DNA from 2 places in the Alkalihalobacillus sp. MEB130 genome. Region 2 is predicted to be linked to the other one. Evidence: a T-box and tRNA genes for the amino acid it is inferred to sense, from the RefSeq annotation. Region 2 holds a T-box; the other holds one or more tRNA genes.
What was found. A T-box is a leader RNA that pairs with one kind of tRNA and senses whether it is charged. The one in region 2 lies ahead of ileS (isoleucine--tRNA ligase), so its partner is inferred to be a tRNA-Ile.

Region 1: it has a tRNA-Ile gene. The T-box ahead of ileS (isoleucine--tRNA ligase) is inferred to sense a tRNA for this amino acid. The anticodon was not compared.

The regions. Positions count from the first base shown of each region.
Region 1 covers NZ_JAOANA010000016.1:53,992-65,276, reverse strand. Annotated here, with positions in the region: gene N0O92_RS16140 (NfeD family protein) at 1-142, shown strand, start outside; gene N0O92_RS16135 (DUF1189 domain-containing protein) at 174-941, opposite strand; gene N0O92_RS16130 (Na/Pi cotransporter family protein) at 1,210-2,838, shown strand; tRNA gene N0O92_RS16125 (tRNA-Asn) at 3,033-3,107, shown strand; tRNA gene N0O92_RS16120 (tRNA-Met) at 3,115-3,188, shown strand; tRNA gene N0O92_RS16115 (tRNA-His) at 3,210-3,285, shown strand; tRNA gene N0O92_RS16110 (tRNA-Ile) at 3,290-3,366, shown strand; tRNA gene N0O92_RS16105 (tRNA-Ser) at 3,390-3,482, shown strand; gene N0O92_RS16100 (undecaprenyl-diphosphate phosphatase) at 3,602-4,414, opposite strand; gene N0O92_RS16095 (superoxide dismutase) at 4,689-5,297, shown strand; gene N0O92_RS16090 (MFS transporter) at 5,404-6,708, shown strand; RNA gene ssrS (6S RNA) at 6,766-6,946, shown strand; gene N0O92_RS16080 (peptidoglycan D,D-transpeptidase FtsI family protein) at 7,028-9,124, shown strand; gene N0O92_RS16075 (hypothetical protein) at 9,353-9,682, opposite strand; gene N0O92_RS16070 (DUF4912 domain-containing protein) at 10,132-10,767, shown strand; gene N0O92_RS16065 (1,4-alpha-glucan branching protein domain-containing protein) at 10,779-11,285, shown strand, end outside.
Region 2 covers NZ_JAOANA010000002.1:157,976-169,260, reverse strand. Annotated here, with positions in the region: gene ftsZ (cell division protein FtsZ) at 1-923, shown strand, start outside; gene spoIIGA (sigma-E processing peptidase SpoIIGA) at 1,149-2,072, shown strand; gene sigE (RNA polymerase sporulation sigma factor SigE) at 2,095-2,808, shown strand; gene sigG (RNA polymerase sporulation sigma factor SigG) at 3,082-3,867, shown strand; gene N0O92_RS02620 (YlmC/YmxH family sporulation protein) at 4,073-4,369, shown strand; gene pgeF (peptidoglycan editing factor PgeF) at 4,478-5,305, shown strand; gene N0O92_RS02610 (YggS family pyridoxal phosphate-dependent enzyme) at 5,308-5,988, shown strand; gene N0O92_RS02605 (cell division protein SepF) at 6,011-6,466, shown strand; gene N0O92_RS02600 (YggT family protein) at 6,492-6,749, shown strand; gene N0O92_RS02595 (YlmH family RNA-binding protein) at 6,931-7,545, shown strand; gene N0O92_RS02590 (DivIVA domain-containing protein) at 7,681-8,169, shown strand; T-box leader at 8,240-8,457, shown strand; gene ileS (isoleucine--tRNA ligase) at 8,519-11,281, shown strand.

The DNA of each region.
Region 1 (11,285 bases), on a different contig from region 2:
GGTAGAACTAGAAGGTGAGCAATACAGTGCAACTAGCGGTGGGAGTTGGATTGAAGCGAATCAAGACGTTGTCGTTGTCTCAGTTGATGGTACAAGAATAGTTATTAAACTCATAGAAGAGAACGAACAAAGAAGCGAGTAGGTTGATATGCTCGCTTCTTTCGTTTGGTTTTTTATTGTTTTTGGGCCTTAATGCTAGGAATAGACTGTACGGCTAATAGGACAATTAAGAAAGTTGATGCAACAAATGCAAGAAAAGGAATACGGATAACCAAAACATCGGTCCAGTAGAGGACAATTACAGGTAATGTAAGAGCGTGGGCTGTTATGGACCAAAGGTGACGATATTCTAATCTGCGTTTTCCTTTAATGAGAAGCGAACAATAAGCTAATATTGAAATACCAAGGAATCCCAAACCGGCAAGTCCGACATAAAGTAAGCTTGTGATAATGATTAACAAAATAGGAAGGAAATTTTGTAATTGACTGATTCTGTTAGATAACTCTTCCTTAGATAATTCTTGTAACCCTAATAGCACATACGAGACCGAATGCGTTTGTCCATCAGATACGAAAATAAATTCACTTTGTTGCAATGCAATTCCTTCATCTAACTGAATTAAATCAGTTTCAGAAAATGTATTAGATGGGTCAATTAAGAAGAATCCTTCATTGAATTCTTCAGCAAAAAAGGCCTCTTCTCCGTCCCAAGATAAGTTTCCTTCGCTCACATGAAAATTTGGTAAATCATGCTGTAATGTACGATTTAACTGGTTAATACTTGTAATAATCGAACTGTTTAAAGAAATAAAATAAGGAATACTTGCAAGAAAAATAATAAATAGTACATACCCTATTGTGGTTGTAATTGGTCTAAAGCGACTATATGCAATAGCTTTTCTGTTATAAAAGCTTTTGAAAAACCATTCCCAATAACTCATTAGCTGATCCTCTCTTTCAGTGAGAATAAAGAATGTGCTTCTCACTCATCGTTATTTTAACGAATCGAACCTGAAATAGCTATCATTGTTTCACAGAGCTCCTTCGTTTTATGACTTTTTTATATTAATTTTAAATAAAGAGCATTTCTTAATAATTTATGGTTTACAAACCATTCATAAATGCTTAATAATAGACAGGGTGTTTAATGTTGATGTTTGTCGAAAGTTGGATGAGTATTTGACTTATGAGATGAAGGGATGAGGATTGGTGGATTTACAAACGCTCTTGTTCATGTTTTTTGGTGGACTAGGTATTTTCCTTTTTGGTATTAAATACATGGGGGATGGCCTGCAAAAGGTTGCAGGGGAAGGTTTACGTGATGTGCTTGATAAATTTACAACGAATCCGGTAATGGGTGTGTTTGCAGGTTTATTTGTAACGGTCCTCCTACAAACGAGTACCGGTACAACCGTTTTAACGATTGGCCTTGTTAATGCTGGGTTCATGACTTTGAAGCAAGCAATAGGGGTCATTATGGGAGCAAACATAGGTACAACGGTGACGGCATTTATTATTGGAATTAAAATTTCTGCTTATGCGTTGCCTATTATCGCAGTTGGTGCAGCATTAATTTTCTTCATAAAAGCGAAAAAAGTAAATAACTATGGTCAAGTTGTTTTTGGATTTGGAGCTTTATTTTATGGTTTAGAATTAATGGGAACTGGATTAAAACCTCTTCGAGAATTAGAGGCGTTTGCGGAACTGACGGTAAGTATGAGTGAAAATCCATTACTTGGTGTCCTAATTGGTACGATTTTTACAGTTGCTGTTCAAAGTTCGAGCGCATCAATTGGTCTGTTGCAACAGTTATATGAACAAGGTGCAATGGGATTAGATGCGGCTTTGCCTGTTTTATTTGGAGATAACATTGGAACGACTATCACCGCAATTTTAGCAGCAATAGGAGCTTCAGTAGCTGCAAAAAGAGCAGCACTTACGCACGTTATATTTAATTTAATAGGTACAATCATTGTGTTAATTGTTTATCCGTTTTTCTTTCAGCTCATTAGTTTTCTTGCTGTTGAGCTAGGTCTAAATAGACCAATGACGATTGCATTTGCACATGGAATCTTTAATGTATCCAATACGCTAATTCAACTGCCGTTTGTGGCGATATTGGCAATTATTGTAACAAAGCTAGTACCAGGTGAAGAATTTAGCATTGAATATAAAGCGAAACATCTAGATCCTCGATTTATTGGAAGTTCACCAGCTATTGCGCTTGGACAAGCAAAACAAGAGGTATTGCGTATGGCTGAATTTTCAGAGAGAGGATTATATGAAGTAAGTCAATATCTTGAAACTGGTCAAAAAAGACATGCTGAAATGTCCATACAGTTTGAGGAAGCAATCAATAATCTAGATCGGAAAATCACTGATTATTTAATACAAATTTCCTCAAGATCTCTTTCGGCACATGATTCAAAACTACATTCAATGTTAATGGATACCGTACGCGATATTGAACGCATCGGTGATCATATAGAGAATATCGTAGAACTGAAGGATTATCAGAAAGTCAATAAGGTTCATATTTCAGAAACAGCATTGGATGATCTTCGAGAAATGTCGGAGTTAACACTCTCAACGTTAAGAGAAGCCATCCAATCGCTTGAACTAATTGATAGTGATATGGCTCGTTCGGTGCTTGAAAAAGAAGAAAAGATAGATAAAATGGAAAGAAAACTTAGAAAGCAGCACATACAGCGAGTCAATGATGGAAAATGTTCCGGTTCAGCGGGGATCGTTTTTGTTGATATTGTAAGTAACCTTGAACGAATTGGTGATCATTCAGTGAATATTGCTGAAGCAGTTATAGGAGAAGACAATTACTAATCTAAAGGAGACCAGTGTCCAAAGTAAGTGGGACACTGGTCTTTTAATGAAATTATGCTTGTCTAATAATTTGATGTGTGGTAAGTTATATCAGTGCCAAATAAATGCTCTTTTTTGTCAAATAACATTTTTTCTAATAAGTGTTGACTCATTAGAAAGTGCATGGTAATATAATTCTTGTCCTTAATTGTCGTTCCACAGTAGCTCAGTGGTAGAGCTATCGGCTGTTAACCGATCGGTCGTAGGTTCGAGTCCTACCTGTGGAGCCAAACATATGGCGGCGTAGCTCAGCTGGCTAGAGCGTACGGTTCATACCCGTGAGGTCGTGGGTTCGATTCCCTCCGCCGCTACTTTTATTTAAATATGTTACGGCGATTGTGGCGAAGTGGTTAACGCATCGGATTGTGATTCCGACATTCGTGGGTTCAATTCCCATCAGTCGCCCCATAGAGGACCCTTAGCTCAGTTGGTCAGAGCAGTCGGCTCATAACCGATCGGTCGTAGGTTCGAGTCCTACAGGGTCCACCATTTACAATTAGCTTTTTTTATGCGGAGGAATACCCAAGTCCGGCTGAAGGGATCGGTCTTGAAAACCGACAGGCGGGTTAAACCGCGCGGGGGTTCGAATCCCTCTTCCTCCGCCATTGTTTTTACATATGATGAAACTTTAAGACCTCATTTTGAGGTCTTTTTTTGCATGCTGTTTTATTAACGCTGTTTTCGTAAAGATTGTTGCTATGAAATAGTTCTTCCTCAGCCTTTATTAAATATAACTCCATGTAATGATACCGAGTCCAATACAATAAAAAGCAAAATAAGTGAGTCTTGTATTTTGTAACATAACAATAAACCATTTAATTCCGATTAATGCAAATAGAAATGATGATAAAAATGCTATGACTAAGGAGGGTAAGCTTATCTCTGTATAGCTTCTTATTAGTTCAGGAGTTTTTAAAATGGTCATTCCAAGAAAAACGGGAATGGAAAGAAAAAAGGAGTAACGAAGGGCTGTCTCTTTATTTAAACCAAGACAAAGAGCGGTAAATAAGGTGCTACCTGTACGAGAAATCCCTGGTACTAAGGACAAAGCTTGCCCAATTCCAATGATGATTCCATCCTTCCAATTCAGCTTGGAAAGTCCCCTAGATCCAACTTTTAATCCATGCTCAATTAAAATTAAAGATAAACCTGTAATAATAAGAGAAACTCCTACTGTAGCAGGCGTTGTCATCTGATCACCAAGTACTCCTTCAATGAAATTTCCAACTAAAATGGTTATAAAAGTCGAAATAATAAGTAAAAGAACAAATCTATAATTAGTGCGAGCTCTATCTTCTTTCTTTACAAGGTATGAACAAAAATCGTAAAGGATTTTTGTTGCCTCTTGTCGAAAGTAAACAATAACAGCTAGCACAGAAGCGATATGCAAAAAGGTTTCAAATGCAAGCTTGAAGTTTTCACCAATGGGGATGTCGAGAAGTCTTTGAACAATAAGCATAAGTGCGGTACTTGAAATCGGTAAAAATTCTGATATCCCCTGTATAAACCCAATTATCAATGCTTCCCACCAATTCATTTGATTCCTCCGTTATTTGTAGCTTTTGATTGTATATGTTTATGTACTAGCTTTTTTGTTATGACAAAGCGTGTTTATTCCATATCATGTAAGGGTAGAGTAAGAGTGTTTACATGACTAAATTTTTCGTGAGCATTATCGTTGCAACAATGCTCAAAATTTGGTAATGTATGAATTGAAAGACTTATGAAACAAAAATGTTGCTAAAGTCTATGTTTTTTTGGGGTACATACTCCGACAAATAATTTAACGTACTTAGAGGAGGAAATTTATTATGGCTTATGAATTACCACAATTACCTTATGCAGCAAACGCACTAGAACCACATATTGACGAGGCAACTATGAATATTCATCACGGCAAACACCATAATACTTATATTACAAAGCTTAACGCAGCGCTTGAAGGTCATGACGATCTTGCGAACAAGAGCATTGAAGAGTTAGTTTCTAATCTAGATGCTGTACCAGAAGATATTCGTGGTGCTGTTCGTAATAATGGTGGAGGTCATGCTAACCATACTTTCTTCTGGCAAATTCTAAGTCCAAATGGAGGCGGAGCTCCTACAGGTGAGTTGGCTGATGCAATCAATTCAACTTTTGGAAGCCTTGATGCATTTAAAGAAGAATTTGCGAACGCTGGTGCTAACCGTTTTGGTTCTGGCTGGGCTTGGTTAGTAGTAGATGGTGGCAAGCTTGCAGTAACTAGTACACCAAACCAAGATACACCATTAATGGAAGGGAAGACTCCAATCCTAGGTCTTGATGTTTGGGAGCATGCATACTACTTAAATTACCAAAACCGTCGTCCAGACTACATTAATGCATTCTGGAACGTGGTTAACTGGGACGAAGTATCAAAACGCTATGAGTCAGCAAAATAATTAAAAGCACTTATGCAAAAGAACCTAAAGGAACCTTACCTTTAGGTTTTTTTTTGTATAACCGGTTTTTCAGGTGACACACTACTATGTGAGGGTGGTGGAGTCGGTGAATAAGGTATTGGTAAAGAAAGTGATTGGTGATATAGAGGTGACGAGGGATTTAAAGCTTTTGCTCATCATCGGTGGGCTCTATGCATTAAGTATTGCCTTGTCAAACACATTTGTTAATGTTTATTTATGGAAACAATCAGGTGAATTTGTCGATATTGCTCTATATAATTTAGGATCAGTTGTCATGCAGCCATTTGCTTTTATTCTTGCTGGAAAAGTGGCAAAAAAGATTGATCGAGTTATTGTACTGAGAGCGGGTGTCATCGCACTTGCTATTTTTTTCTCCACAGTTTTGTTTTTAGGAGAGAATGCAAATGAATATTTGCTGTTACTGGGGGTTTTAATAGGGACAGGATTTGGTTTTTATTGGCTCGCATTTAATGTTCTTACATTTGAAATAACTGAACCTGAGACAAGAGACTTTTTTAATGGGTTTTTAGGCTTATTAACTTCTTTTGCAGGAATGATAGGGCCGATTCTTTCCGGTTTCATTATTACAAGGATGGAGCAATTTACAGGCTATACCATTATATTTGCGATTTCTCTTGCGTTGTTCTTAGCCGCTGTATTAATGAGTTTTATGTTAAAGCGTCGATCAGCCGAAGGGAATTTCTATTTTGTGAAAATTTTAAAAGAGAGAAAGAATAATCCAAACTGGAAGCAGATTACACGAGCGCACTTTTTCCAAGGATTGCGAGAGGGTACTTTTGTTTTTGTGATAACAGTTTGGGTTTATATTGCAACTGGAAGCGAACTAGCCATTGGTACATATGGGTTGGTGGCTTCTGCTACTCAATTCGTTGCATATTACGTCATTACAAGAATGATAAAACCTAATTTTAGAAAACGATTAATTTTAATCGGGGGTTTAATACTGTATGGTGCGATCTTCATCATTGTACTTGGAGAATTGTCGTTCGCAAAATTAATTACATATGGAGTTGTTGTTTCGCTTGCTTATCCAATGCTACTTGTTCCATATGTATCCCTTACATTCGATGTTATTGGAAAAGGGTGGAAGGCGGCAGAAATGAGAGTAGAGTATATTGTGGTTAGGGAACTCTTTGTCAACTCTGGACGAATTGTTTCGGTACTAGCTTTCTTGGCCACTGTTACGTTATTTTCAGAAGAACGTGGAATTCCGATACTTCTGCTCGTCTTAGGTGCAGGACATGCCTTAATTTACTTCTTCGTTAGACATGTCCATTTTAAAGAGAATAAAGGGGGAGAAAGTTACAGTTTTGCGAGACAAAAAGGAGGAGAAGGCGACCCAACAGGTGGGGGAGGATCAAGTGTATGATTTTGATCTATTCTCTTTTGACAACCATTTTAGATATGATATAATAAATGTAACAAACGTATCCTGCCGTGTTAGTCAGCTTCACCTTGTTTCGAACCTTGATTTTTTTAAGGGAGTTCTATATTGAGACGTTGCCAGCATGCCAGTATATTCTGGACGCTGAATGGGTTTCTGCGAACACCCACCTACGAGTGTAGGTTCATGAAACAACTGAAGCAACGGCATACGCGGGTTACAAATTTTTGAAATTAATCTAGGCACCTTTTTAGGTGCCTATTCTATTGGGGAAAAAGAATAATATTTAGGAGGAACTTCCAAGGTGGAAAGAACATCAAAGCGTAAAAAGAAACATCACGTTCCAGCTCGGTTAAATGTTCTCTTCTTTGCTGTTTTTGTATTATTTTCTGCTCTCATCCTTCGATTAGGAGTTGTGCAGATTGTAGAAGGGCAAGAGTTTGTTAAAGAACTGGAAAGAACGAGTAACACAACAGCGAGAATCGATGCACCAAGAGGACTTATGTATGATCGCTTTGGACATGTAATTGTTGACAATGAACTAGAGTTATCCGTTACATACACAAACCCATCGCGAGCAACAAGTTCAGAAACAATGCTTAGTATTGCAAAGGATTTAGAAAGCTTAATTGATATTGAAATAGAACGAATTACAGAGCGAGATAAACAAGACTATATTTTAATGCAAATGAGCCCTGAGGAAAGATACGAGCTTGTAAGTAGGGAAGAAAGAAATGAGTTAGGGAGTACAACAGAAGAATATAGATTAGAAGTTGAACGTATTTCTAGTGAAGAGATTGAAGCATTAACAGAAAAAGATTTACGAATTTTAGCTATATACCGCGAAATGTCTCGAGGTTATGCAAATAGTCCACAGCGAATTAAACGAGGCATAACGGTAGAGGAAGCCCATAAATTGAGTGAAAATTTATATCGATTGCCAGGAATTGATATTTTAAGAGATTCACGTAGAAATTATGTTTATGGAGAATCGTTACGTAGTTTGTTTGGCTCAACCGGATCTATTCCTAGAGAAAAAGCCGATTATTATTTATCTAGAGGATATGATCGTTCTGATTTTGTTGGAACAAGTTTTCTAGAATTGCAATATGAAGAAGTACTGCGTGGCCAAAAGGCTGTGGTTGAAAGCATCACACACTCATCCGGCGGACAAACGATTGAGAATTCTGTAAACGAGCGTCAAGGTAGACGTGGAAATGATTTAGTATTAAGTGTAGATATGGAATTGCAACAACGGTTAGAAAGTATTATTGAAGAAGAAATGAAAAAGGCAGGTAATTCCTTTATCCTAGATCGATCTGCTTATGCAGTTCTTATGGATCCACGTACAGGGGACATTTTATCAATGGCTGGGTTTAATGATCCAGCTGATCGAGATCGCCCAACAAATGCTGATCATATTGGAAATGTAACGAAAGCTTTTGAAATGGGATCTTCCATAAAAGCAGCTTCGGTGTTGACTGGTTTTGAAGCAGGTGTAGCTCACCCTGGTAAAAGCTTTAATGACCGGCCGATTCGTCTTCCTTCAACACCTGAAAAGAAATCTGTAAGAAATTATGGTTGGCTTAATGATGTCCGAGCATTAGAGGTTTCTTCGAACGTGTATATGTTTGAAATGGCGATGTTAATGGCAGGTTGCCACTATCCTAATCAGTGTAATTGGACAAATCAATCTGTTGAGCAAGCATACAATGAAATTAGATATCACTTTAGTCAGTTTGGCTTAGGTGCGGATACAGGTATAGATTTACCTACTAGTTCTACAGGCTTACAAGGTGGTTCGACCATTTATGGGAACTTACTCGATTTAATGATTGGTCAATATGATACGTACACGACCTTACAGCTTGCTCAATATATATCCACTATTGCTAATGATGGGCTTAGAATGCAACCCCGGATTGTAACGGAGATTCGCGAGCCTGTTTCAAGTGTAGACGAGCACGGGGCTGTTTCACAGAAATTTGAACCTAAAGTGTTAAATAGGGTTGATATGAATGATGAATATATTTCTCGAGTACAACAAGGATTACGAGGCGTTATGACAAGAGGAACGGCAAGTAGTCGTTTTGCTAATAAATCTTATCAGCCTGCTGGAAAAACAGGTACAGCGCAAGTGAGAGTAGCGGTTGGAACAGGAGATAATCGCAGATTTATTGATGGGAATACTCAAACTCTTGTAGGGTATGCACCTTTTAATGAACCTGAGGTAGCTTTTGCTGTTGTGGTCCCTAATGTCAAATTAGAAAGAAATGGTGGCAGACAGGGGATGGCTCAAGAAATTGCGAGTCAGGCACTTGATGCCTACTTTGAACTTAAGACTGTTAGAAATGGACCAGAACAAGCATCACGTCCAATTCTTGAACAACCAGATGAATAGAAAAAAGGTGTTTTCCAAAGAGACTTCTCTTTTGGAAACACCTTTTTTATGCTGAAATGAATTTATGCGTTAGATTTCCTCTCGTATTACGTGTTCAGTTTAAGAAGTTATGTTACGGTAATTGAGAGATATCCTTCCTTGAATGACTACTTTGTCTTATTCCACCTAAGGACTTGAAAAACATAGAAATGTTAGAAAGGTCCAAACTAGCATAGTCAACTTCAGGCATTACTTTTGTGCTTTCTGTAAAATATGCTCAACTTCTGCTAGAGAGATGTTGGTTTTACTAGCAATAGTCCGAAGATCATTTCCGCTTTCAAACAAATCGATAACGTCTGCTTCGTTTTTATGTTGTACATCAAAGCTGTGCCTAGGGCTGATCAACAACTCTTCCTCTAATAAACGTATTTTCTTTTTTAATTGATATATTTCCTGCATGTATGTGATCGACAACTGATCCATTTGCTTTTCAAGTTGTTTTACCCTGTCTTTTCGAAAAAAAGATAGGACGAATAAGATAATGGATAGGGAAAACAAAATAATGATTATTAATTCCAAACCTTAAAACCCTCTTTCCTCAAAGTCACTATGACTATTATTAAGTTTAGCAATAATAATAGCGAAGTCAAATACAGAGGCTACTGAAAAAGTCGATTTTTACCTTTTGTTTAGTACCTGTGAATGATAAAAATCGTTATTGTTTTTCATGAAAAATTCGACATTTACCATCAATTATGAATATTGCTGCTAAATTCTTCTAAATTTCAACATAAAACGACGAAAGTTTCTGACAAAAATAGATGGCGAAAAAAGGCGAATAATTTTTTTTCCTTTACCAAAGGCTACACTAGCTTCAACCTGACAAAAAGAGACAAAATGAGCTTCTTGTTTGCTGAAAAATTGGAATGTATGATAAACATAGCAAAATAAAAGTCATAAAGTGAGATTAACTTACATAAAGTAATGAATTTGTATTCGAAAAAAGAACGAGTTTTAGGGAGGTGAAGATGTTGATTGAGCAAATACTTACGTTACGTGAAAGAGGTTATTCTTTCCGTAAAATTGCAATTGAATTAAATACAACAGTTGGAAAAGTGCAATACCGGTATCAAAAGTATCGTCAACAACAAGAAGAAAATGAGGAGATTGAACAGATGGATATGATCCCAAGTGTACCTAGTAGTTATGAAAGAGATGAGTTTAGTTTGCTGCCACAAAGTCCTACAACTGTTTATGCGTTCTGGGAAGTTAGTGCTTCACTTCGGCAAGTCTCTGAACATCAAACTCGTCATCGTTGGGAGGAACTGTCTAAATGTTTAAGAGTTTACGACTGTACGATGATAGATTTTAATGGGCATAATTCACATCGGTATTTTGATATTTACATACCAGAAATGACAAATAATTGGGTGATTCGTGAATTGGAACCAAATCGAACGTATATTGTTGATTTTGGAGTTCAGACAAGACAAGGCTCATTCTTATCTTTACTTCGCTCTAACGCAATTGATACACCACGTTCTTCTGATTCTATAAATGGATTACATGTAGAAGCTGTGAATCAATGGAAATCAGGAAAGTGTAATGAACCTAACTGGTTAGAACATTTTAGTACGTATTCATACTACGAGAAAATTAAATAGGAGGGGTTTTTTTGAAGGAGGGTTATTATTCGTTAGTCTTACATGCGCACCTTCCCTATGTTCGTCACAAGGAAGAGGGGCGACTTGAAGAGCGATGGTTATTTGAAGCGATTACAGAATCTTATATCCCGTTGTTATGGGAGTTAAATGAAACGGACATGAAAGATGCTTTAACTATTTCTTTTTCGCCGCCAGTTTTAGAGATGTTAGCAGATCCTGTAATACAAGAACGATATTTAGATTACATTATAAAGACAGAAGAATTGCTAGGTAAAGAAAAACAGGTAGCTGAAACGGTAGAGGAGAAAAATCTAGTAAACTTTTACACAGATCGTTATCAGAAAATTAAAAAAACGTTTATTGATCTTAATAAAAATGTGTTATATGGGTATCGAGATTTATTTGAAAAAGGAATCATTAAATGTATAACAAGTTCCGCAACTCATGCATTTTTGCCTTATGTAAAAACGAAAGCAGCTATTAGATCTCAAATAGTTGAAGCAATACGTTGCTTCCAA
Region 2 (11,285 bases):
GGGCGAATCCAGATATTGGTAAAAAAGCAGCGGAAGAAAGCAGAGAGCAACTTGAAGAAGTCCTACAAGGTGCAGATATGGTCTTTATTACTGCTGGAATGGGCGGAGGAACAGGTACCGGTGCTGCACCTGTCATTGCTGAAGTGGCAAAAGAATTAGGTGCTCTAACTGTTGGTGTAGTTACTCGTCCCTTCACATTTGAAGGTCGTAAACGTTCAACACATGCAGCTGCTGGAATTCAAGCATTAAAGGAAAAAGTAGATACGTTAATCGTTATTCCAAACGATCGATTACTAGAGATTGTAGATAAAAATACACCAATGCTTGAAGCATTTAGAGAAGCTGATAATGTTTTACGTCAAGGTGTGCAAGGTATCTCAGATCTAATTGCTGTACCTGGTTTAATTAACCTAGATTTTGCTGATGTGAAAACAATTATGAGTGAAAAAGGTTCTGCTTTAATGGGAATTGGTATTGCAACTGGTGAGAATCGAGCAAGTGAGGCTGCAAAAAAAGCTATTTCGAGTCCGTTGCTTGAAACTTCTGTAGATGGGGCGCAAGGTGTACTCATGAATATTACAGGAGGTTCTAACCTTTCTCTGTATGAAGTACATGAAGCTGCAGAAATTGTATCTGCTGCTTCCGATCAAGAAGTGAATATGATTTTCGGTTCCGTTATTAATGAAAACTTGAAAGATGAAATAGTGGTAACAGTTATTGCAACAGGATTTGATGATGTTGAAAACAATGGTCAGCCTCGTCAAATGCAACCGAAAGTATCTAAGACATCTGCTAATCAAGCTCCAGTTCAAGAAGAACAGAAAGAGTCTAGATTCACTCAAACAAGTCAAGCTTCCACTGAGCCAACAGATACGTTAGATATCCCAACATTCTTACGTAATCGTAGAAATCGTAATAGATAAATACAGCTATTTCGCCTTCCTATTCTTTGTAAGTAACAAAGAAAAAGGAAGGCGTTTTTTTTTACGGTATTTCCACAATCCCCTCTTTTTTATTTCCTGAAAAAGAAGATGACAATATTACTAAAAATCTCCTAAAATAACCCCCTCATGCTTGTCATGAAGCGACAGACTTCTTAATAGAATGTGTAATATACTAGTTTCAAATCAATGGATGTGAGGATGAATATGACCTTATATATTGATGTGATTTGGTTACTGAATCTTTGTATTGACTACTTATTAATTGCGCTAACGGCGTTAGTATTAAAGAGGCGTTTCCATCACATTCGAATGATCCTAGGAGCACTTTTTGCATCATTAATTGTATTTTTGATGTTCAGTCCCGTTGCATCATTATTTAATGAGCCTTGGATGAAATTTCTTTATTCTGGTGTCATTGTATGGATTGTTTTTGGTTACAAAAGGCTGAAATATTTTCTTCAAGGCTTACTTATGTTTTACTTTGTCGCTTTTATGACGGGGGGAGGTTTATTTGCTCTTCATTATTTTTGGCACACAGAAATTGAAGTTTTAAATGGAATGGCGCAAGTGAATTCTGGCTATTTTGGAAGTGGCATTAGTTGGGTGTTTGTTCTTATTGGTTTTCCATTAATCTGGTATTTTTCCAAGCACCGTTTTGACACGATTGAAATGAAAAGGGTTCAATACGATCAAATTGTTGATGTAGATATTTCAGTTGCTGGTTACACGTTTAGGGCAAAAGGGTTGATTGACAGTGGGAATCAATTATCTGATCCATTAACAAAAAAGCCGGTAATGATTATTGAAGCAAAATTACTTTACCCTTTTTTTGGAGAACAGGCAGTTACTAACATATTAGATTTTCATGAACATGTTAATGAAGAGGGCGTGGAGAAGAAATTATTAGAACGAGCATCCATTATCCCTTATCAAGTAATCGGCCAATCACAACCTTTTCTTACGGGACTGAGACCAGATAAAGTAATCATTTATCAGCAGGGAGAACGGTTTGAAACAAAAAATGTTCTATTAGGTTTACAAGATAAGGATTTATCTCCAGATGGAATTTTTCAATGTATAGTTCATCCAAAGTTAGTTCTCGGTGTTTCCACTGATAAGCTAGCATAATCCAGTAATTAGGAGGCACAACATGTTAAAACTAAAGCTAACCTTATTGTGGTACAAATTAATGTATCGACTTGGAATGAAAGCTGATGAGATTTATTACATAGGAGGAAGTGAGGCATTACCACCACCACTTTCTAAAGAAGAAGAAGCTGTTCTGCTAAAAAAGTTACCATCCGGTGACAAGGCAGTAAAATCAATGCTAATTGAACGAAACTTACGACTAGTTGTTTATATTGCACGAAAGTTTGAAAATACTGGTATTAACATTGAGGATTTAATTAGTATTGGTACGATTGGGTTAATTAAAGCAGTGAATACATTTAATCCTGAAAAGAAAATTAAATTGGCAACCTATGCATCAAGATGTATTGAGAATGAAATTTTAATGTATTTACGCAGAAACAATAAAACACGCTCTGAAGTATCTTTTGATGAACCATTGAATATTGATTGGGATGGCAATGAGTTGTTGCTCTCAGATGTCCTTGGAACGGAGGAAGATATCATCACAAGAGGAATTGAAGAGAAAGTAGACAGAAGACTTTTAGTTAAGGCACTTCATACGTTGAATGACCGAGAAAAACAAATAATGGAGCTTCGATTCGGACTAGCAGGCGACGAAGAAAAAACACAAAAAGACGTAGCTGACATGCTAGGTATTTCACAATCATATATTTCGCGCTTAGAAAAAAGAATTATCAAAAGACTCCAAAAAGAATTTAATAAGATGGTATAGAGTGAAACCCAATAGGGCGCCCTTCCCTATTGGGTTTCACTCTAAGCGGGGAGCGGAGCGGCTCTCAATGTTTTTCAGGATGTTTTGATAAAACGTCTAATTTTTTGCAGTTTTATATACAATTTAATTCAAAAAAAATTTAGTACTTATTTTTGTTGTCATGACGTGCACGAGTGAAGTCGAACGATTTAATTCGACTTCACTCGTGCATATTTTTTCCTCTTGAGGAGATACTTTTCTTAGACATCATCTCCCGCGATAGGAGGGAAAGAATTGACACGAAATAAAGTTGAGATTTGCGGTGTAGATACCTCGAAGTTACCTGTTCTAAAGAACACTGAAATGCGAGAGTTATTTCAGCGATTGCAAAATGGTGAAGAAAGTGCACGTGAAACATTAGTGAATGGAAATTTACGTCTAGTGCTTAGTGTAATTCAACGATTTAACAATCGCGGAGAATACGTAGACGACCTTTTTCAGGTAGGTTGTATTGGACTAATGAAATCAATTGATAATTTTGATTTGAGCCAAAACGTTAAATTCTCTACATACGCGGTTCCTATGATTATAGGTGAAATTCGTCGCTACCTACGTGATAATAATCCGATCCGTGTCTCTCGTTCTTTACGAGATATCGCCTATAAAGCGCTACAGGTTCGAGATCAGATCATGTCAGAGAAAAAACGTGAAAAAGAACCAACTGTCCAAGAAATTGCAAAGGTATTAGACGTACCGAAAGAGGATGTTGTTTTTGCGTTAGATGCGATTCAAGATCCAGTTTCTCTGTTTGAACCAATTTATAATGATGGTGGGGATCCGATTTTCGTCATGGATCAAATTTCTGACGAACGGAACAAAGATGTCAATTGGGTTGAAGAAATTGCTCTCAAAGAAGCAATGGTCAGATTGAATGATCGAGAAAAAATGATATTGAATATGCGTTTTTTCCAAGGGAAGACACAAATGGAAGTAGCTGATGAAATTGGAATATCGCAAGCGCAAGTTTCGCGATTAGAAAAAGCTGCCATTCAACAAATGAATAAACACGCTCAAATTTAACAGATGAAAGATGACTTCTTCTTATCCATTTTGCTTACTTAAGATTCATGAGGGAATCCTTTAGAATCTTAAGTAAGTATGTGAAAAGAGAAGTCATCTTTTTTATGCTTAAATCTCTTTTGTCATGTACACGTATTTGTTCATATTCCTAATACAACCTCGCATATAGTGAAGAAAGAATCCTATAAAAAAGAGGTGCCAAAACATGATGAAAATTTCGGAGCTACAAGTTAAGGATATTGTGAATATGGATAATGGAAAAAGATTAGGCCATTTAACGGATTTGGAGATAAATCTGAAAACAGGTGCGATTGATGCATTGGTTATTAATAGTTCTGGAAAAATGATGGGTTTGTTTGGGAAAGAATCGGAGGAGGTTGTTATTCCATGGAAAAATATCATTCGTATCGGATCGGATGTCATCTTAGTTGAAGTACCTAATCATTATGGTAGGTCACCGCAAAACCAAGAACAGCATCCTTCGACAATGAGAAAAAGATGAATAAAAAGAAAGTCGTTTCTTGTAAGTGTGTTCATATGCTAAAATATAAATAATGAAAAGTTTTCCTGCAAAGGAAAGTTGATGAAAATGAGGAGAGGAGAGATGCAGATGGAACCGTTTATTCAAAAATGTGAACGCTATGTATCAATTGAACCATGGCATCAAGCTTTTCCTCGCCTCATTTCTGGATTTTCTACGAGAAATGGCGGGAACAGTCAATCACCTTATACGAGCTTAAACTTAGGCTTTCATGTTGGGGATGAACCTGAAGTAGTTAGACGTAATCGGTCACTATTAGCATCTGATCTCAATATGGAGCTAACTAGATGGGTTGGGACTGAACAGGTTCATGAAGCGACTATTAAAAAAGTAACTAATAATGATGTAGGATTAGGTAGTGAAAGCATTGAAACAGCAATTAAAAGTACAGATGGAATATACACATTAGAAAAAAACATACTATTGACTAGCTTATATGCTGATTGTGTCCCTTTATACTTTTATGCACCACATTATAATGCAGTAGGACTTGCACATGCCGGCTGGCGTGGGACGGTTCAAAACATTGCTTCTGGGATGATAACAATGTGGGCAGAAAATGAAGGGATCCCCTTAGAAGATATTCATGTTGCAATTGGTCCGTGCATAAGTCAACAAGCTTATGAAGTTGACGAAAAAGTGATAGCGGAAGTAGATAAAGTTTGGCCTGAGGACCTTCCTTATAAACCATATAATCCTTCGCGTGATCAGAAATTTTTTCTGGATCTAAGAGAAGTAAACAAACAGTTAATAATTGAAGCTGGGGTTCAAGAGTCTAAAGTACTTGTATCAGCTATTTGCACAGCGGAAGATAAGAGAATGTTTTCACATCGGGCTGAAAGTGGTAAGACAGGGAGATTAATGAGTTTTATTGGATTAAGACTGGATGGTGAATGACGATGACTGTGAAAGAAAGGTTTAGTCAATTGCAAAAAAAAATAAATGATGTATGTGAGAGCTGCAATCGTGATCCTTCATCGGTCCAAATTGTAGCCGTAACGAAATATGTAAGTATGGAAACAACGGCGGAAGCTCTCGATGCAGGGTTGTTACATATTGGAGAAAATCGGACCGAGGGGGCTGTTCAAAAATGGAACGGCCTCGGTGATCGGGGAATTTGGCATTTCATTGGATCATTGCAATCAAGGAAAGTGAAAGAGATTACAGGGAAGTTTGAGTATCTCCATTCTCTTGACCGGCTTTCTCTAGCAAAAGAATTGGACAAGCGACTAGAAGATGGACAAGTGATGAAATGTTTTGTTCAAGTTAATGTCTCTGGAGAACAATCTAAGTCGGGACTTACTCCAGGAGAAGTTATTCCGTTTATAAATGACCTAGCTGACTATCCACGAATTGTAATTGTGGGGTTAATGACAATGGCGCCTTTTTATGATGATCCTGAATTAACTAGACCAATTTTTAGAAAGCTTAGAGAAATTCGTGACTCTGTTCAAGAATTAGAACTAGCGCATGCACCATGTAAAGAACTATCAATGGGAATGTCCAATGACTATCATGTAGCTATTGAAGAAGGTGCAACGTTTATCAGGATTGGTTCCGCTTTAGTCGGTAAAGAATAACAGAAGTGAGAGGAGAATAATAATGGGGATGAAGTCAAAATTTAAACGTTTTTTTGAATTAGAAGATGAATATGAGGAAATTGAGGAGTATGTGGACGAGCGTTATGAAAACGACGAACCAGAACAAAAACGTCGTTCGCGAAGCCAACAAAAGCAACCAGCAAGTGGGCCAACTCCTCAGAATGTAGTAAGTTTACAAAGTGTTCAAAAAGGAGCAAAAGTAATATTACAAGAGCCTCGTACGTATGATGAAGCTCAAGAAATTGCTGATCATTTAAAAAATAGAAAAGCAGTGATCATCAATTTACAACGTATTTCTCATGACCAAGCGAAACGAGTAGTCGATTTTTTAAGTGGAACAGTGTATGCTATTGGGGGGGACATTCAAAAGATAGGCTCAAACATTTTTTTATGTACACCTGATAATGTAGATGTTACAGGTACAATTACAGAAATGATGCAGGAGCATTTTGAATAGAAGCAAGTAGAAGGTGGTGAATGTTTTGCAAACAATTGGATTATTACTTCATCAAGCATTATATATTTATTCTTTCTTTATTATTGGTTATATACTAATGTCATGGTTTCCGAACGCCCGTGAATCATCAATTGGACAATTTATTGGCCGAATCGTTGAGCCATATTTAGAGCCATTTAGAAAATTTGTTCCACCCCTTGGAATGATTGATCTTTCTCCAATCGTCGCTATTATCGTACTTCGCTTAGCGGGTGGCGGTGTTCGTGCCCTTTTTGGCATTTAGCAGTTAGGAGTGAGCAACCATAAGTATCTATCAGCACTTTCGTGAGGAAGAACGTCCCTTTGTTGACCAAGTAATTGAGTGGCAAGAAGATGTCAAATACAGACATATAGATCGTTTAACTGATTTTCTAGATCCGCGCCAACAAGAAATTGCACGAACTATAATTGGACATGATGAAGATGTGAGCCTCTCCTTTTCGGGAGGCTCTCGTTATGCAGAGCGTTGTCGATTGCGTTTAACCCCGCCCTATTTAGAAACCTCTGACGAAGATTTTAATCTTACCCTTTTTTCCATAGACTACCCATCTAAATTTGTTACTTTGCAGCATCGAGATATTTTAGGATCCATTATGAATATTGGTATAAAGAGAGAGAAGTTTGGAGATATTTCGTTGAACGATAATGGAGTGGCTCAAATTATTATCGCGTCAGAAATTTCTGATTATGTAGAGATGAATGTTCAAACGATTGGAAAAGCCCCTGTCCATTTGAATCGAATCCCAATATCTGAGCACATTATACCTAAAGATGAATGGATTGAAGATGTCACTACGACTTCTTCAATGAGACTTGATGTGATTATGGCTAAGATATACAAGTTATCAAGATCGAAAGTGTCGCCCTATATTGAAAAAGGATTAGTAAAAGTAAACTGGAAAACAGTTGATCGAACTGATTTTACGTTAGAAGCAGGGGACTACATATCGGTCAGAGGATATGGAAGGGCAAAAATAATAGCGATTGAAGGTTTGACGAAAAAGGAGAAATATCGACTTCGATTTGGAAAGAAACAATAAGAGATTTATAAAAAAATGCAGGAAATTCGAAATCTGTGTCGAAATTACAAATAAAAGAAGCGAGCCAGTAAAAATCAAGGGATTTGAAAGGTTCATTTTTGACTAAATGATGTTAACAACTTGGAGGTGGCTTATATGCCTTTGACCCCTTTGGATATCCATAACAAAGAATTTACTAGAGGGTTTCGTGGATATGATGAAGATGAAGTGAATGAATTTTTGGACCAAGTCATTAAGGATTACGAAGCTGTTCTTCGTGAAAAAAAGGATTTATTTGAACGAGTTACGGACCTTGACGAAAAACTGGAACATTTTAAAAATATCGAGGAAACATTAAACAAATCCATTTTAGTAGCGCAAGAAGCAGCCGAAGAAGTTAGACGGAGTGCGCAAAAAGAAGCGCAGCTTATTGTTAAAGAAGCAGAGAAGAATGCCGATCGTATCATTAACGACTCCTTGATGAAATCAAGAAAAGTGATGATGGATATGGAGGAGTTGAAAAAGCAAGCTTCCGTTTATAAGATGAGATTTAAAATGCTCATTGAAGCTCAGTTAGAAATGCTTCAATCAGATGATTGGGATGAGGTAACAGAAGAAGAGGAACTAATGGAAGAGCGGACATAACGCTTTTTTTGAGAGAGCCTTGCACTTCTTGCCATGCTATCATATAATGATAATCATTAAATGAATGTTGATAAAGACAATGATAGGGAAGAGTACAATGACTAAAAACGTGAGAAGCGATTCAGGGGTGGTGTGAGCCTGAACACGTTCACATTGGAAAATCACCCTTGAGTTTTGCACTGAAAAGTTAAAGTAGGCTGCAACGAGTTATTCCCGTTACGAATGATTGAGTGGAAAGCTTTTGCTTTCTATCAGGGTGGTACCACGGGTTAACTTCTCGTCCCTTTTGGGATGAGAAGTTTTTTGTATTTGTCGAACAATTTCATAGTTACTAGGAGGAAGAACGTTAATGGATTACAAAGACACGCTATTAATGCCAAAAACAGAGTTTCCAATGAGAGGAAACTTGCCAAACCGCGAGCCGCAAAGACAAGAACAATGGAACGAAATGGATATTTATAAAAAAGTACAAGATCGTACAAAGGGAAGACCTTTATTTGTTTTGCATGATGGTCCTCCATATGCAAATGGAGATATTCATATGGGGCACGCCCTTAATAAAATTCTTAAAGATATGATCGTTCGTTATAAGTCAATGAGTGGTTTCCATGCTCCGTATGTTCCAGGATGGGATACACATGGCTTACCAATTGAAACTGCTCTTACAAAGAGTGGTAAAGTTGACCGTAAGTCAATGAGCGTTGCCGAGTTTCGCAAATTATGTGAAGAGTATGCAAAAACACAAATTGATCGTCAACGTGAGCAATTTATTCGCTTAGGAGTACGTGGGGATTGGTATAATCCATATATAACTCTTGATAAGGCATATGAGTCTCAACAAATTAAAGTGTTCGGAGAAATGGCAAAAAAGGGCCATATTTATAAAGGGAAAAAACCTGTCTACTGGTCGCCTTCTTCTGAGTCTGCACTAGCAGAAGCCGAAATTGAATATCAAGATAAGCGTTCGCCTTCCATTTATGTCGCTTTTAACATAAAAGAAGGAAATGAAGTACTTTCTGGTGATGAGGCTATCATTATCTGGACAACGACACCATGGACCATTCCAGCGAATCTTGGTATTTCGGTTCATCCAGATCTTGATTACAACGTTGTTGCTGTTTCTGGAAAAAAATACGTGGTTGCAGCTGGTCTTCTTGAGACACTTCAAAAAGAATTTGAGTGGGAAAACGTGGAAGTTGTAAAAACGTTTAAAGGATCAGAAATTGAGTACGTAAAAGCAGTACACCCGATTTATGGTCGTGACTCTTTAATTATGTGTGGAGATCATGTCACGCTTGATGCTGGTACCGGTTGTGTTCATACAGCACCAGGTCACGGGGAAGAAGATTTCATTGTTGGACAAAAGTATGGACTTGATGTACTCTGTCCGGTCGACGATAAAGGGCATATGACAGAAGAAGCACCTGGATTTGAAGGTCTATTTTATGATGCTGCAAATAAACCAATTACTGAAAAATTGGATGAACTAGGTGCTCTGCTAAAATTAACGTTTATTACCCATTCTTATGCACATGATTGGCGTACAAAGAAACCCGTTATATATCGTGCAACCGCTCAATGGTTTGCTTCAATTGAAAATTTCCGTACGGATTTACTAAAGGCGATTGAAGAGGTAGAGTGGATGCCAAAGTGGGGAGAAACTCGTTTATTTAATATGGTACGCGATCGTGGAGATTGGTGTATTTCTCGTCAACGTGCTTGGGGTGTCCCAATTCCAGTTTTTTATGGTGAAAACGGAGAGCCTATTATTACAGATGAGACGATCGATCATGTGTCGAACTTGTTCCGTGAACATGGATCCAATATTTGGTTTGAGTGGGAAACTGCGCAATTGTTACCTGAAGGTTTCACATCTGAACATAGTCCAAATGGAACTTTCACTCGAGAAATGGACATTATGGATGTTTGGTTTGATTCAGGTTCCTCTCATCAAGCTGTGCTAGAAGAACGTGACGACTTACAACGCCCGGCCGACCTTTACTTAGAAGGATCTGATCAATACCGTGGATGGTTTAACTCATCGCTTTCTACAAGTGTTGCTGTGACAGGAAAAGCACCATATAAAGGTGTTTTGAGTCATGGATTTGCTCTTGATGGTGAGGGACGCAAAATGAGTAAGTCCATTGGGAATGTTGTGATTCCTAATGATGTTATGAAGCAGCTTGGAGCTGATATTTTACGTTTATGGGTAGCTTCTGTAGATTATCAAGCAGATGTACGCGTTTCAGATAAAATTTTAAAACAAGTATCGGAATCCTATCGTAAGATTCGTAATACGTTCCGATTCTTATTAGGAAATTTACATGATTTTGATCCAGCGAAACATTATGTGAAAGATTTGAAAGACGTCGATCTATTTATGCTCGTTAAGTTAAACGAAGTGATTGAGAAGGTTGAACAAGCGTATGATCAATATCAATTCTCTACGGTGTACCATACCATTCATAACTTCTGTACGATCGAATTAAGTTCATTCTATATGGACTTAGCGAAAGATACTTTATACATTGAGCATGCAGACCATCCAGCTCGCCGTGCGATTCAAACCGTGATGTATGAAGTTCTTGTTAGTTTAACAAAACTAGTTTCTCCAATTTTAAGCCATACGGCAGATGAAGTGTGGGAACATATTCCGGCAGTAAGTGAAGAAAGTGTGCAGTTAACGGATATGCCAACAGTTACTTCTTTTGGTGAAGTAGAAGAGCTAAAGTCGAAATGGAATCATTTTATGGCTGTAAGAGATGATGTCTTAAAAGCTCTTGAGCAAGCTAGAAATGAAAAGAAAATTGGGAAGTCATTAACGGCGGCTATTACGCTTTATTCAAGTGGTGAAGTGGCAGAATTACTTAAAGGAATTTCACAACTTGAAAAATTATTTATTGTCTCTAACGTAACATTAGCGGGAGACGTTAGTGAAGCCCCATCGGATGCGGTTGTGTTTGAACAATTAGCGATTGTTGTTGAGTCTGCTAAAGGCGAAACGTGTGAGCGTTGTTGGGTTGTTTCTGAAACAGTAGGAACTGACCAAGAGCATTCTGGACTGTGTACTTCTTGTGCAGAAACGGTTAAAAAACATTACGTGAATAGCTAATATA